One region of the Frankia sp. R43 genome, then DNA from elsewhere that is predicted to be linked to it. Evidence: riboswitches for the same ligand, from Rfam matches in the RefSeq annotation. Region 1 holds a riboswitch; the other holds the start of a gene.
What was found. Region 1 has a riboswitch for thiamine pyrophosphate ahead of thiC (phosphomethylpyrimidine synthase ThiC). Riboswitches for the same ligand answer to the same signal wherever they lie in the genome.
Positions count from the first base shown of each region.

Region 2: another riboswitch for thiamine pyrophosphate. It lies ahead of ACG83_RS14315 (thiazole synthase); the one in region 1 lies ahead of thiC (phosphomethylpyrimidine synthase ThiC).

Region 1 covers NZ_LFCW01000001.1:740,644-747,982, reverse strand. Annotated here, with positions in the region: gene ACG83_RS02580 (glycosyltransferase) at 1-23, shown strand, start outside; gene ACG83_RS02575 (class I SAM-dependent methyltransferase) at 159-2,018, shown strand; gene thiC (phosphomethylpyrimidine synthase ThiC) at 2,320-3,990, opposite strand; TPP riboswitch at 4,215-4,336, opposite strand; gene ACG83_RS45210 (hypothetical protein) at 4,407-5,288, shown strand; gene ACG83_RS02560 (L,D-transpeptidase family protein) at 5,638-6,522, shown strand; gene gnd (phosphogluconate dehydrogenase (NAD(+)-dependent, decarboxylating)) at 6,700-7,339, opposite strand, start outside.
Region 2 covers NZ_LFCW01000003.1:148,935-156,273, reverse strand. Annotated here, with positions in the region: gene thiH (2-iminoacetate synthase ThiH) at 1-1,081, opposite strand, end outside; gene ACG83_RS14315 (thiazole synthase) at 1,081-2,127, opposite strand; TPP riboswitch at 2,122-2,235, opposite strand; gene pknB (Stk1 family PASTA domain-containing Ser/Thr kinase) at 2,529-4,520, shown strand; gene ACG83_RS14305 (DUF5667 domain-containing protein) at 4,671-6,743, shown strand; gene ACG83_RS14300 (class II 3-deoxy-7-phosphoheptulonate synthase) at 6,795-7,339, opposite strand, start outside.

The DNA of each region.
Region 1 (7,339 bases):
AAATTGAGAAGCTGCTGCCCTAGCGTGGCCGGAGCTCGGGTGACGGCTGGAGCTGGTGTCGGGGCTGGAACTGGTGCAACGGCTCAGACCGGTGCGACGGTTGGGCGCGACGTTGCGACGGTTGGGCGTGACGTGGCGGCGGGAGGATCGGTGGCGGCATGAGAACGGTGCTGCTCCTGGTGCCGGTTCTGGTGTGTGTCGGGCTCGTGGCGAACGGCGTCCGGCTGCGTGGCCGGCTGCGCCGGCTGGACACCGCGGTGGCGTCCGGCCGGCCGGTGGACCCGGCCCACGTGTTCCTCGTCGCCGAGGGTGTGCGCCTGTCCGAGGCAGCCTGCCGGGCCGCGAGCAACCATGCCCGCCGTGAGCGGCTGCTGGCGCTCGACCTCATCCCCGGCGATCTGACGGTCGAGCGTGCGCTCGACGTGGCCCGCATGGTCGACACCCGCACCTACCGGGCCGACCGCACGGCCGCGGGCCGGGGCGCCTTCCAGGCGATCCTCGTCCACCGCGTTCTGCTGGACCGGATCGGGATCACGCCCCGGGAGAATTTCGACCCGGTCGAGCTGGTCGACATCACCGCTGCGCTCAAGCGGTACGCCCCGGACGCGACGGACCTCGTGGTCGTGCACGGCCTGCAGGCCGCGCGGGACGACGCGGCCATGCGGGTGCGGGTCCAGCAGCGTGCCTACGCGTGCACCCCGGCCAGCCTGTACATGCCGTTCGCGCCGCACATCGGGACGGCGATCGGATCCCAGGTCAGCCAGAACCTGGCGTATGTGGCGATGCTGCTCTTCTGGTTCCAGCCGTTCTTCGTGTGCGCGGGAAAGGTTCCGCTCGCCCCGCGGGACCTGATCCGCAGCCCGATCGTGCGCATCCTCGGCATCGTGCTGTTCGTCATCCACTCGGTGCGTGCCGGGCGTCGCGCCGCCGAGGCGAAGGCCGCGGGGCTGCCCGCGGACCCGGTGAAGGAGGACCGGCGCCGCCACCGGGAGGAGACGACGGCCTGGTACGTCGCCCGCGCCCGCCGCGTCGGGCGGCTGCGCGAGGCGACCGGCACCGAATGCCCGTGGTGCGGCTCCGGGCACCTGACCGTCCGGCTGCGCTCGGTGGATCTCACCATGGGCAAGCCCGGCAGCTTCCGGCTCGACGCCTGCCGGCGCTGTGGCCACATCTTCCTGAACCCGGCGCTCACCCCGGACGGCCAGGACTACTACGAGCGGGACTGGCGGGACGGTTTCGCCGTCGAGGCCGCCGAGCACTCCCGGATGCGCGAGGCGCCGGCGGACCGTGCCCGCGCCGAGCTGCTGCGACCCCATGTCACCCCGCGGGCCTGGCTGGACGTCGGCGCCGGCTTCGGGCACTTCTGCAACGTCGCGCGGCGGCACTGGCCGATGACCACTTTCGGGGCGCTCGACGTCACCGACGCGATCGACGAGGCGTGCGCGCGCGGCTGGGTGGAGGCCGCCTACCAGGGCGAGCTCGTGCAGGTGGCGGACAGCATCGCCGGGCGCTATGACGTGATCAGCATGTTCGGCTATCTGGAGCGCACCCGGTATCCGTCCGAGGAGCTGGACGGCGCGGTGAAGGCCCTGCCGCCCGGCGGCCATCTGCTGCTCGAGCTGCCGAACCCGTCCTGCCCGGCCGCCCGCTGGCTGGGGCGCTACTGGGCTGGCTGGGACGTGCCGCGACGGCAGCACTACATACCGGTCGACAACCTGCTCGCGGCGCTCGAGGACCGCGGGATGCGCCCCATCGTGGTCCAGTTCGGCCCGGCGCAGCGCCCCGGCGACCTCACCCGTGCCCTGCGGCTGCTCATCGCGAACCTCGCCCCGAAGCCCGAGCCGTGGGTGCACGCCAGCCGGGCCGGGATCGGCCGGCGGGTGCTGCGGGCGGTCCTGCTGCTGGCCGCGGTCGTCCCGTTCGGGCTGGCCTGGGGGCTGGACAGGCTGACCCGGCCCATGCTGGCACGGGGGAGACGCTCCAACACCTATCGGGTGCTCGCCCGCAAGGAAGGCTGACCCGGCCTGGCACCCCAGCGGTTCGCCGCTGTGCCGCTGGGCCGCTGTGCCGTTCTGCGGCTATTCGAGCCGCCGCCGCGGGCTGCGGCAGCCGCCGCCGTTGCTGCCAGGCAAGAGTTGGGCAAGAGTTGAGGATTTTGGTCGTCAGAACGACCAAAATTCCATGTTCTTTGCACGGAGGCTCGGATCCGCCTGAAACGCGAACCGGCCGCCGCCCGGACGGGGGCGACGGCCGGCTGGGTAGCCCAAGGGACCGGAAACCTCAGAGATCAGCAGCCGCAGAGATCAGCAGGCTCACGTATCAGGTCGCCTGCTGGTCGGCGAGCGGCAGGTAGATGCGGGAGCCCTGCTCGGCGAACTCCCGGGACTTCTCCGCGAGCCCGGCCTGCACGGCCTCCTCGGTCTCGAGGCCGTGCTCGGCGGCGTACTTGCGGACGTCCTGGGTGATGCGCATCGAGCAGAAGTGCGGGCCGCACATGGAGCAGAAGTGCGCGGCCTTCGCCGGCGCCGCCGGGAGTGTCTCGTCGTGGTACTCCCGAGCGGTCTCCGGGTCCAGCGAGAGGTTGAACTGGTCGTCCCAGCGGAAGTCGAACCGGGCGTCGGAGAGAGCGTCGTCCCAGGCCTGCGCGCCCGGGTGCCCCTTCGCCAGGTCCGCCGCGTGGGCGGCGATCTTGTAGGCGATTACGCCGGCCTTGACGTCCTCACGGTCCGGCAGGCCGAGGTGCTCCTTGGGGGTCACGTAGCAGAGCATCGCCGTGCCGTACCAACCGATCATCGCCGCGCCGATCGCGGAGGTGATGTGGTCGTAGCCGGGCGCGATGTCGGTGGTGAGCGGACCGAGCGTGTAGAAGGGCGCGTCATGACACAGCTCGGCCTGCAGGTCCATGTTTTCTTTGATCTTGTGCATCGGGACGTGGCCCGGGCCCTCGATCATCACCTGGACGTCGTGCTCCCACGCCACCTGGGTCAGCTCGCCCAGCGTGGCCAGCTCCGCGAGCTGCGCGGTGTCGTTCGCGTCGGCGATCGACCCGGGGCGCAGCCCGTCACCGAGGGAGAAGGTGACGTCGTAGGCGCGCAGGATCTCGCAGAGCTCGGCGAAGTTCGTGTAGAGGAAGTTCTCCTGGTGGTGGGCGAGGCACCACGCGGCCAGGATCGAGCCACCCCGCGACACGATGCCGGTCTTGCGCTTCGCGGTCATCGGCACGTACCGCAGCAGCACGCCGGCATGGACCGTCATGTAGTCCACACCCTGCTCGGCCTGCTCGATGACGGTGTCGCGGTAGACCTCCCAGGTGAGCTCCTCGGCCTTGCCGCCGACCTTCTCCAGCGCCTGGTAGATCGGGACGGTACCGATCGGGACGGGCGAGTTGCGGATGATCCACTCGCGGGTGGTGTGGATGTTCCTGCCCGTCGACAGGTCCATCACGGTGTCGGCGCCCCACCTGGTCGCCCACACCATCTTCTCGACCTCCTCCTCGATGGACGAGGCGACGGCCGAGTTGCCGATGTTCGCGTTGATCTTTACCAGGAGGTTGCGGCCGATGGCCATCGGCTCGCTCTCCGGATGGTTCACGTTCGCCGGCAGGACCGCCCGCCCGGCGGCGATCTCGTCCCGCACCAGCTCCGGCGCCAGGCCTTCCCGAAGCGCCACGAACTCCATCTCCGGGGTGATCTCGCCCCGCCGGGCGTAGGCGAGCTGCGTCACCGCCTGGCCGGCGAGTGCCCGCCGCGGCGCGCGTGCGGAACCGATGAACAGGTCGGCCTCGGGTGCGCTCGTCCTGCTGCGCCCGTCGTCGGCGGGCTGGACGGCCCGACCTGTGATCTCCTCGGTGTCTTCGCGGTCGATGATCCAGCTGGACCGCAGTGCCTGCAGGCCCCGCCGCACATCCACCCCGGCGCCCGGGTCGGTGTACGGCCCGGAGGTGTCGTAGAGGACGAGGCTGTCGCCGGTGCTCAGCGCGACCTCGCGCATGGGCACCTGAAGGTCGGGCCGGGAACCGGTCAGATAGGTCTTGCGGCTGCCGGGGAACGGCCGGGCCAGAATTCCGTCCGCCTCGGCGCCGGCCGGGCCGGGGGTGGAGGCCGGAGTGGGGGCGGGAATCGTGGCCGTTGGCTGCTGGGACGCAAGCCCCGGCCCGGAGGAAATCGGTGCATTCTCGGACGAAGTGGACTCAGCTTGCGCGGGCTGGATGGGACGCACCACCTTTGATCACTCCCTACGCCGGAATTACCCGGACAGGTTCAGGCGGTCGGCGGCACCGGCTGTTGCCCGGCCGCCCTCTCAGCCTCCCAGGGTGGAAGCTCCCGCATCTGCCTCGACGCTACGGCAGGCGCCACCCCTTCGCCACCCCCTTGGTCATCTTCGCCAAGTTCGTCACGTACCGGTTCGTGCCATTCGCCGGACGGCTCGGCGTGGTCGGTGCAGGCGTCGGGACCAGCGGCGGGACGGATCGGGGCGAGCTCCCGCAGCGCCGCCCCGACCAGGGCGGCGACCTCCTCCGGGGTCTCCCAGAGATGTTCGGCAGGCACAGTGAGGACCACTTTCGTGGCCGAAAGCACCCGGGCCGGACCGGGTCTGCCGACGCGCACAAGCACCCGCCAGGGCCGATACCAGACGTCGAGCCGGCCGGTGGGAAGGTCGGGGGAGCCGACGGCCACTGTCTGCCCGGTGGGCAGCGAGAAGGCGATCTCGATCTGCCGGTAGAGGCGGGACAGCAGTTTCGGGGTACGGCGGCTCTGATCGTCGAGCGTCTCGCCGATCAGGGTGCGCCGGGTGATCGGCCCGCGGCGCGCCAGCGCCCGCCGCATCGCCTCGACGGTGACGAAACCCTGGCCCAGGGCATCGACGACCACGGTGCGGGCCGCGCCGCGGTCGCCGGACCACTCGGCCAGGTCGACGACGGAACGGGCCGGCACGGTGCGGGGTGGCAGCCGGGCGCGGTGCACGTCCGCCGGGGTGAGCCGGGCCGTGCGGCGGAAGGCCACGCCGGGCACCGGCGCGTTACGGCGCTCGGGTGGAACCAGCACCGTGACGACCTCGTCATCGTGGTCGACCAGACCGTCCAGCTCGGCGGCGGTGGCCCCACCGAGCACCGCTCCCTGGCCGCCCGCGAGCAGGCCAGCCCAGGCTCGCTGGACCAGGGCCGGCCCGACCGCCGTGATCAGCACTCCCGGCGCGGGCTGCCGCCACATGCCGGCGGTGACCCGCGCCCGGATGTCGGCCCGGGTGAGACCGGCGCCGATCGCGTCGCGCTCGCTGATGACACCTGACTGGAGGTCGGCGATCTCCTGCCAGGGGAGTCGGCCGGGACGGGCTGTCATACCCAGACAATGGTCATTGTCGATCCGTTGTGTCCATGGCGGGTTGCCGGCCTGTGGAAAACTACTCCTGGACTGGCTCCAGGCCCCTATTCCGTAAACGCATACAACGATTCGGTCGGGCCAGGTCGGGAGCGGTTCGAGGGCGGGTGCCGCGGGCCCGTATCGTGTGCGACCGACACCTGCGCGAAATTGTGGGTGTGTTGCCGCGCGGCAGTCTGCTTGCACGTGTGATGGTGGTGTCCAGTGCGGGGCGTGGATGTGGCCGGAGACGCGCGGCTTCGGCCCGGAGGTCGGAGGAATGTCGACACACCGAAGGTCCGGCCGGTCCTTGGGCCGCCGGAGAGGAGACGGGGGCGGCGGTCGCGTGCCCGCGCAGTCGATTGCGATCGGTTTGGCCGCGGTCAGTGCGACACTGGTGGTCGGCGCCGCCGGCGCGATACATGTGGTCGACTCCGGAGCGGATCCGGAGATTTCGGCGGCGGCCGCCCGCAGTGAGGTGCCGTCGGCCAGTCCGGCCCCGGCAGCTTACGGAGCATCCGGCCTCAAGGAAGAGGGCACGATCGGGGACATGGCAGGCGGCGCGATACCAGGTGTGGGCGATCTGATGATGTCGCGGATCCCCTCATCCACCCGGCAGGCCATCGTCGTCACCGGAGCGGACGAATCCGCGACGGTGAACCAGGTCATGCTCTGGCAGCGCACCGACGAGGATTCGCCCTGGGCGCCTGTCGGCGCCCAGATCGCGGGTCGCAACGGTGCCAACGGATGGACGCGTGATCACGTCGAGGGTGATCTGCGCAGTCCCATCGGCGTCTTCAGTCTCACCGCGGCGGGGGGGCGTTACCCGGACCCCGGCACGGCGCTGCCCTATGAGTACCGTCCGTCCTTCTACCAGGCCGGCAGTTATGACGGTGACCCGATGGGCGAGGCCTTCAACTACGTCGTGGCGATCGACTACAACCGGCTGCCGGGCCATCCGCCGTCGGATCCGACCCGCCCGCTTGGCGACTCGGCCGGGGGCGACATCTGGCTGCATGTGGACCACAACACGCCCACGCGGGGCTGCGTCAGCCTCCCGCAGGCCTCGATGGAGACCGTGCTCCACTGGTTGACGCCGAGCAGCCATCCAATGATCATCATGGGTGACCGGACGAGCGTCGAGGCCTCCGCCGACGTGCGGTGAGCGCGCCCTGCCGCCCGCGAGGGCCCCGCACCGTGTCGACAATTCACGCTGATGGGGGCGAAAGGGGCGGCAGGGTCCCTGGTGACCCGCAAGAAGTGAGGATCTCGGTTGCTGCCGCAGCCATAATCCTCACTTCTTGCTCGGCGGCACCGGCACCGGCACCAGCCGCAGCTCGGGCTAGGCCTTCTTCTCGGCGTGGCCGCCGAACTGCTTGCGCATGGCCGAGAGCAGCTTGTCCGCGAACAGCGACTCGCCCCGGGAGCTGAACCGCTCGTACAGCGACGCCGTCAGCACATGCGCCGGGACGCCCTCCTCGACGGCGGCGAGCACCGTCCAGCGGCCCTCGCCGGAGTCCGAGACCCTCCCGCTGAAGGCGGCCAGCTCCGGGTCCTCGACCAGCGCGGTGGCGGTCAGGTCCAGCAGCCAGGAGCTGACCACACTGCCGCGCCGCCACACCTCGGCGACCGCGGGGAGGTCGAAGTCGAACTGGTAGTACTCCGGATGAGCCAGCGGTGTGGTCTCCGCGTCGTGCTGGCCGGCCTGTGACCGGCCGATGCCGGCCTTCTCCAGAATGCCCATGCCTTCGGCGAAGGCCGCCATCATGCCGTACTCGATGCCGTTGTGGATCATCTTGACGAAGTGGCCTGCCCCGTTCGGGCCGCAGTGCAGATAGCCCTTTTCGGCCTGGGTGACCTCGCCTGACCGCCCGGGCGTCCGCGGCGCGGTTTCCACACCCGGCGCGATCGTCTCGAACAGCGGCTCCAGCCGGGAGAAGATCCGCGGCTCTCCGCCGATCATGAGGCAGAAGCCGCGCTCC
Region 2 (7,339 bases), on a different contig from region 1:
AGATCGAGAACTGTTCCTGGGCGGTGCCGGGCCGGCCGTAGCCGCCGGGCTCGGTGGACGAACCAGCGCTCATCGTCGTGACCGCGATACGGGCCAGCCCGTCGCGCAGCGCCGCCGGCTCCCTCGTCGACAGCGAGATGGCGACATCCGGCTCGAACAGCCGCAGCGCCGCGTGCGCCTGGACGAACTGGGCGTCGGAGACCACCACGGTGGGCGGGAAACCACTGGCACTCGGCTTGATCCTGGGCAGGGCCACGGAGACCTCCGTCCGCCAGAAGCGGCGGCTGAGGAACGAGGCGTGCGCGGCGAGCGCGAGGATGTCGGCCCGCCAGTCCGGTGCGAGCCCGAGCAGCACCCCCAGGCCCAGGCGCCGCACCCCGGCGCGGGCCGCCCGCTCGAACGAGGCCAGCCGGCGGTCGTAGTCGCGTTTCCAGCCGGCGACGTGGACCTCGGCGTAACGCGCCCGGTCGTACGTCTCCTGGTAGTGGATGGCCCCCTCCAGGCCGGCCGCGACCAGCCGGGTGTAGGTGTCGTCCGACCAGGTCTGGGTCTCGATGCTGATCGAGGGGACGAACGGGCGCAGCCGCTCCACGACATCGACCAGGTAGTCGGCGGAGACCTCGATCCGGTGCTCGCCGGAGACCAGCAGGAGATGCCGGAAACCGAGGTCGACCAGCAGGCGCGCCTCGCCGACGGCCTCCTCCGGGGTCAGTGTGCGCCGCGCCACCTCCAGGCCCTTCGCGAAGCCGCAGTACGTGCAGGACGACAGGCAGGCGTTCGACACGTAGAGCGGGGCGAACATCCGCACCGCCCGCCCGAAGCGCCGCAGTGTGGTCGCCTGCGCGAGCTGCGCGAGCTCCTCCAGCCGGCCGGTGGCGGCCGGCGACAGCAGCACGGCGAGATCGGCGAGGCCGAGACGGCCGCCGGTGTCGCCGTGCGCGCCGCCACCCCGGCCGGCGGCGGCCGCCCGGCGCAGCACCGCGTCCACCTCGGCCGGGCCCGCCTCGCGGGCGGAGCAGGCCAGGCCCGGGATGTCCAGCGCGGCGAGCTCGTGGGCGAACAGGCCCGGCGGGCTGGCCATCAGGCGCCCCCGCCAACGCCGCTGCTCACGGTGCCGCTGCCGACCGCACCACTGCTCACGGCGCCGCTGCTCACGGCACCACTGCTCACGGCGCCGCTGCTCACGGCGCCGCTGCTCACGGCGCCGCTGCTCACGGCGCCACTGCCGACCGCGCCACCGGCGCCGTCGTCGGTGAGCGAGCCGAGGAAGCCGGTGAGCGGGGAGGACGCCGCGGCCACCGTCGCGCTACCCGGCCGCGCGCGACCGGCGAGATACCCCAGCCGCCCCGCGGTGGTCGCGAGCGCGAACGCGCGCGCCATCATGACCGGATCGGCGCTGATCGCGATCGCGGTGTTGACCAGCACCGCGTCGGCACCGATCTCCATCGCCTCGGCGGCGTCGGACGGCGCGCCGAGGCCCGCGTCGACCACGACCGGGACGCCGGCGGTCTCGACGATCGCCTCGATCGCGTCCCGGGTCCGCAGGCCGCGGTTGGAGCCGATCCAGCTGCCGAGCGGCATCACCGTGGCACAGCCGGCCTCCTCGAGCCGGCGGGCGAGCACCGGGTCGGCCGAGCAGTACGGGAGCACGGTGAACCCGTCGGCGACCATCAGCTCCGCCGCGCGCAGCGTCTCGATCGGGTCGGGTGCGAGGGTGCGCGGGTCCGGCGTGACCTCCAGCTTCACCAGCGCGGTGCCGGTCGCCGCGCGGCCGAGCCGGGCCAGCCGCAGCGCCTCGGCCGCGTCGACCGCCCCGGAGGTGTTCGGCAGCAGCGTCATCCCGGCCGGGACGAAGTCGAGCACGTCGCCCTCTCCCGCCCGCGACAGGTCCACCCGGCGCAGCGCGATGGTGACGATGTCGGCGCCGGAGGCGACCAGGCTCGCCCGCATCAGCTCGTGGCTGGCGAACTTGCCGGTGCCCACCAGGAGCCGGCTGGCGTAGGCGGTGCCGGCGATCTGGAGGGGGTCCTCCCCGAGGCCGGCCGCAGCGGCCGCACCGGCCGTGCCGGCCAGGCCGGCCGGACCTGCCTTGATGGCAGGACCCGTCGGCGTGATCTGTTGTGTCATCGAGCGATTCCTCCCCACGCGCGCATGACCGCGATCGGGTCTGCGGGTCGCCGACGGCATCCTGATCGGCCTCTCAGCCCGCGTCCGCGGGCTCCCCGGTCACGCCACAGTGTAAGCACCAGAAGTGGAGGTACCCAGCCAGTTCCCGCAGCTGGCGGCGGGGACGGCGGGGAATGGGTGTGAGCCGCGCCGCGCCGGCCGAGGTGGGCCGCCCGCGCGGGCGCCGAGATTTCGCCCGGCCCAGAAGAAAATCCGCGGCTGGTCGTGCCACTCCGGCGCAGATTCACCACTTTGTGACGAAAGTCCCGCCCGTTTGGGCGCCACTCCGACGGATTTGCGAAGTAAGACCACTGTCCGACGGTCGGAACGGCCGATCGTAAACTGTCCCCGTGGATGCCACGGTGACCGACCCTGTCATCGGTCGTCTTCTCGATGGGCGGTACACCGCCCAGGAGCGGCTTGCCGTCGGCGGGATGGCGACGGTGTACGTCGCGCACGACAACCGCCTCGACCGTTTCGTCGCGCTCAAGATCATGCACCCGAACCTCAGCCACGACCCCGAGTTCGTGGCCCGGTTCCACCGGGAGGCGAACGCGGTCGCCCGGCTCAGCACGCCACGCGTCGTGTCGATCCTCGACCAGGGTTCGGACCGGACGGCGGCCGGCGTCCTGCACTACCTGGTCATGGAGCTGGTACGCGGGCGGTCGCTGCGCGAGTACCTGACCACCCGCGGGCGGCTGACCGTGCCCGAGGTCGTCGAGATCTTCGAGCCCGTCGCGGAGGCGCTCGCCGCCGCGCACGCCGCCGGGATCATCCACCGCGACATCAAGCCGGAGAACATCCTGCTCGGTGACGACGGCCAGGTGAAGGTCGCCGACTTCGGGCTCGCCCGGCCGGTGTCCCAGCCGACCCAGGCCGTGACCGGCGGCGTCGTCATGGGCACCGTCGGGTACCTGGCACCCGAGCAGGTCACCCACGGCACCGCCGGCATGCGCAGCGACGTCTACGCCGCCGGCGTCATGCTCTTCGAGATGATCACCGGCCAGCTCCCGCACAACGGTGAGACGCCGATGTCGGTGGCCTACCAGTCCGTCCACGGTGACGTGCCCGCGCCGTCCTCGGTCGTGTTCGACGTCCCCGCCGAGCTGGACGCGCTCACGCTGCGGGCCACCGCACGCGACCCGAACCACCGGCCGGCCGACGGCGCCGCGCTGCTCGCCGAGCTGCGGGCGATCCTGCCCTACCTTCCCGCGCCCGGTGACGACGAGGAGTACCACTCCGGGTTCACCGGCCCGCTGCAGTCGCCTACCCCGCCGCGGGGCCCAGGAGCGGGGGCGTACCCAGGCGCCCAGCCGGCGCAGCCGCCTCGGCCACCGGTCGCGCCGACCAGCATGATCAGCACCGGCTCGGGCCAGGGCCGCCGCCGGCGGCCGCAGGAGGCCCGGTCCGGGCGGCTGCCCGCCGGCCCCGCGGTCATCGCCGGTGTCGTGGTGGTCTGCCTGGTCCTCGGCGTGGTCCTGTTCCGCGCGCTGCTGGGCGGCACCAAGCCCGAGGTGCCGCTGCTGCTCGGGCTGACCAAGGCGGCGGCCGAGAAGAACCTGAACGAGGCCGGCATCAGGTTCAAATACGGCCAGACGCTCGCCAGCGACACGTACGCCGAGGGCCAGGTCGCCGAGCAGGACCCGGAGACCGGCGCCAAGATCAGCGACGACACCGTCGTGACGCTTCGGCTGAGCAGCGGCACACCGAAGGCGGTCGTTCCTGCTCTCGCCGGGAAGACCGCCGAACAGGCCCAGGTCGAGCTGACCCAGGCGAAGCTCACGGTCGGCGGGCGCAACGCGGAGGCCAACGACACCGTCCCCGAGGGCCAGGTCATCCGAACCGAGCCGCAGGCCGGCACGGCGGTCGAGCGGAACACACCGGTGATCCTGTACGTGAGCTCCGGGCCGTCGACGGCGGAGATCCCCGGCGACCTCGTCGGGCTGACCTACGACGAGGCCAAGGCGAAGCTGGACGCGCTGGGCCTCAGCCTCACCGTGAAGCAGTCGCTGATCACCGACGACAGCGTGGAGCCGGGCCAGGTCGCGCGCACCTCGCCGAGCCCCGGCCAACGGGTGAACGCGGGTGCCACCGTCACCCTCTTCGTCGCCAAGGACTCCGACTCCGATTCCGACTCCGGTGGCGGCGACGGCAGCGGGGTCATGGTGACCGTGCCCAACGTCGTGGGCAAGTCCTGGTCGGACGCCGAGCGCATCCTGAACCGCGTCGGGCTCAAGGCTGCCCGGCAGGACTGGATCGCCAACAAGGTGAAGTCCCAGAAGCCGAAGGCCGGCAGCAAGATCGAGCGGGGAAGCACGGTCCAGCTTCAGATGGAGTGGGGCGTGACCAACTGACCCGGCCGGGCTGACCTGCCAGGCCGGGCGCCGCGCCGTCGGGAAACAATCGGCGTCACCGCCTCCGCGACGCCGATCGGGTACATTCGATCTTCACTCGGGCCGTGAGCCGCGGTCCCGGAGTACCGGAGCCAGAACGCGGGGGGCGGCGTGGTGGCGAGTGGTGGGCCGCGCCGGCGGAGCGCGCGGGCAGACCGTGCCGCCGCGTTGCTCGACGGTGGGCGTCCCCCTCGCGACGAGTACGAACAGCAGCTGGCTCGAACCATCTCCACCCTGCGGGCGCTGCCCGTCCCGGCGATGTCACCCAGCACCCGCGCGGAGACCCGCGCCATGCTGCTCGCCCGCCTGAGCATCGCCGGTCTCACCGACGCCGCCGGCCCGGCCGTGACGACCGGCCCGATCAGCGCGCCCGAGCCGGTCAGCGCGACCAGCCCAACCGGCGCGCCTGGCCCGGCCGACGCGGCTGACACGGCCGACCCGGCTGACACAGCGGGTACGGCCGACACAGCGGGTACCGCCGGAACGGGGGGCACCGGCGCCGCTCCGGCCCACCGGGCCACGATCGTCACCCGCCCCGACCGGGCACCTCTGCGCAGAGCGGTGCGCTCCGCCCGCCCCGCGCTGGTCGGAGCGCTGGCCGCGTCCGTCGCGGCGGTCGGTGTCGGGGTGAGCTCCACGAACGCACTGCCCGGCGAGTTCCTGTACGGCGTGAAGCGCCATGTGGAGCAGCTCCAGGTCAGCCTCGCGGCCAGCCGGGTGGAACGGGCCAAGGCCCAGCTGGCGGTGGCCCGGACGAGGATGGACGAGCTCACCGCCGTCCTCGGTCAGGCCACCTCGGCCACGGGGGGCGCCGCCACCGGCGCGGGTAGCCGAACCGGTTCGGGTCACGGCGACGCCGCGCGGCCCGGCTCCGCCGACGACCCGGTTGCGGCTTCGGAGGATGACCCGCTGGCCCGTCCTGGTGCCGGCGAGGCGGGGCTCGGCCCGGCGCTCGGGCAGCCCTGGCCGACCGGCACACCGGCGGCGCGGCCAGCCTCCCCCACGGCGTGGCCAGGCGCCGGCTCCGGCGCTGCCGGCGCACCGACGTCGGGCGGGCAGACCGCCGCCACGCCCCCGGCGGCACACGCCACGGCCGGCGGCGGGTCCGTCCGGGCGCGCGACCTGACCACGGCGGCCGCGTTGCTGCACGACTGGTGCACCGACGCGGCCGCCGGCAGCGAGGTCCTCATCGAGGAGATCCGTTCCGGGAACACGGACGCTTGGAAGACGCTCAACGAATTCAACACAGACCAGTCGACGCGCCTCGACGCACTGCTGGGCGTGCTCGGGAGCAACGCCGGCCCTGACGCGACCGAGGCACGCCGCATCATCAGCGACGTCGGCTCGGTACTGACCTTCACCTCCGCGCATTCCGGAGGGGCTCCGGCATCGGTCGGCTCCGGGAGCGGATCCGCCCTCGGGCCGGGCACCGCCACCGCGGGCGACGGGAACACCTCGGCGGGAACAGCGACGGCGGACCCCGGGCCAGCTCCCCGTCCCCCACGGGCGAGCACGGTCGGGCCGCCCCAGTCGCAGGCCGCCACACAGCCGGCACAGACTTCCCCGGAAGCGCCGGCGGTCGACGCCGCGGCCAGCGGCATCGCTCCCAGCCTGCCGCTGCCGGCACCGCCGTCAAGCTCAGCCGCTGACGCCGGTGCCGACGCCCGTACCGGTGCCGACGCCGGTGCCGCCGGAGCAGAAGCGTCGTCCGGATCGGAGCCGGCGGCGCAGGCGAGCACCGACCCGGTGACGCCGCAGAGCGCCACCGCCACCCCACAGGCTTCCGCCGGCCTCGACGCCGCGGCCTGGGCGGGAGCGCTGGAGACCGCCGGCCTCCTCGACGCCTCCAGGGACCTGGTGTCCTACGTCGGCGTCGGGTTCGGCGTCAGCTCCGACCCCGACGCGGGCTCCACGGGGGCCTCCGCCGACGGCACCGTGCAGACGGCCTCGCCGCATTCCGTCGCGTCCGACGGCGCCGCGGCTCAGGCGGGCGGCAACATGGCGGGCAACGTCGCGGCAGGCAGCGCGGAACCGGCGCCCACCACTGAACCGGCGCCCGCCACTGAACCGGCGCCTGCCACGGAGTCGGGGACCACCGTGCTCGGAGCTACGACCTCATCCGCCGACGCACCGGGCCAGCCGCAGACGACCCCCGCCGAGACGCAGACGACCCCCGCCGAATAGTCGTCGGCAGGGGTCGTCGTCGGCCGGCACCGCCGCGCGGGCCGGCGCCGCTCAGCGGTGGTGGCGGGCGTCCCGATCGGCACGGGTCTGCTGGAGCATCTCCGCCACCAGGAAGGCCAGCTCAAGTGCCTGCCCGGTGTTCAGCCGCGGGTCACAGGCGGTCTCGTAGCGGCCACCGAGATCAGCCTCGCCGATCTGCTCGGCACCGCCGAGGCACTCGGTCACGTTCTCCCCGGTCAGCTCGATGTGCAGCCCACCCGGGTGGGTGCCCAGGCCCCGGTGCACCTCGAAGAACCCGAAGACCTCGTCCAGGACGTCGTCGAAGTGCCGGGTCTTGACCCCACTGACGTCCTGGGTGTTGCCGTGCATCGGGTCGCAGGACCACACCACGGGATGCCCGGCGGCGTTCACCTTGTCGATGATCGGGGGCAGCACGTCGCGGACGCGCTTGGCGCCCATCCGCGCGATCAGCGTGAGCCGCCCGGGGATGTGCTCCGGGTTGAGCCGCTCGGTGAGGGCCAGGACGTCGTCCGGTGAGGCGGTGGGGCCGACCTTGCAGCCGATCGGGTTGCCGACCCGGGACAGGAAGTCGACGT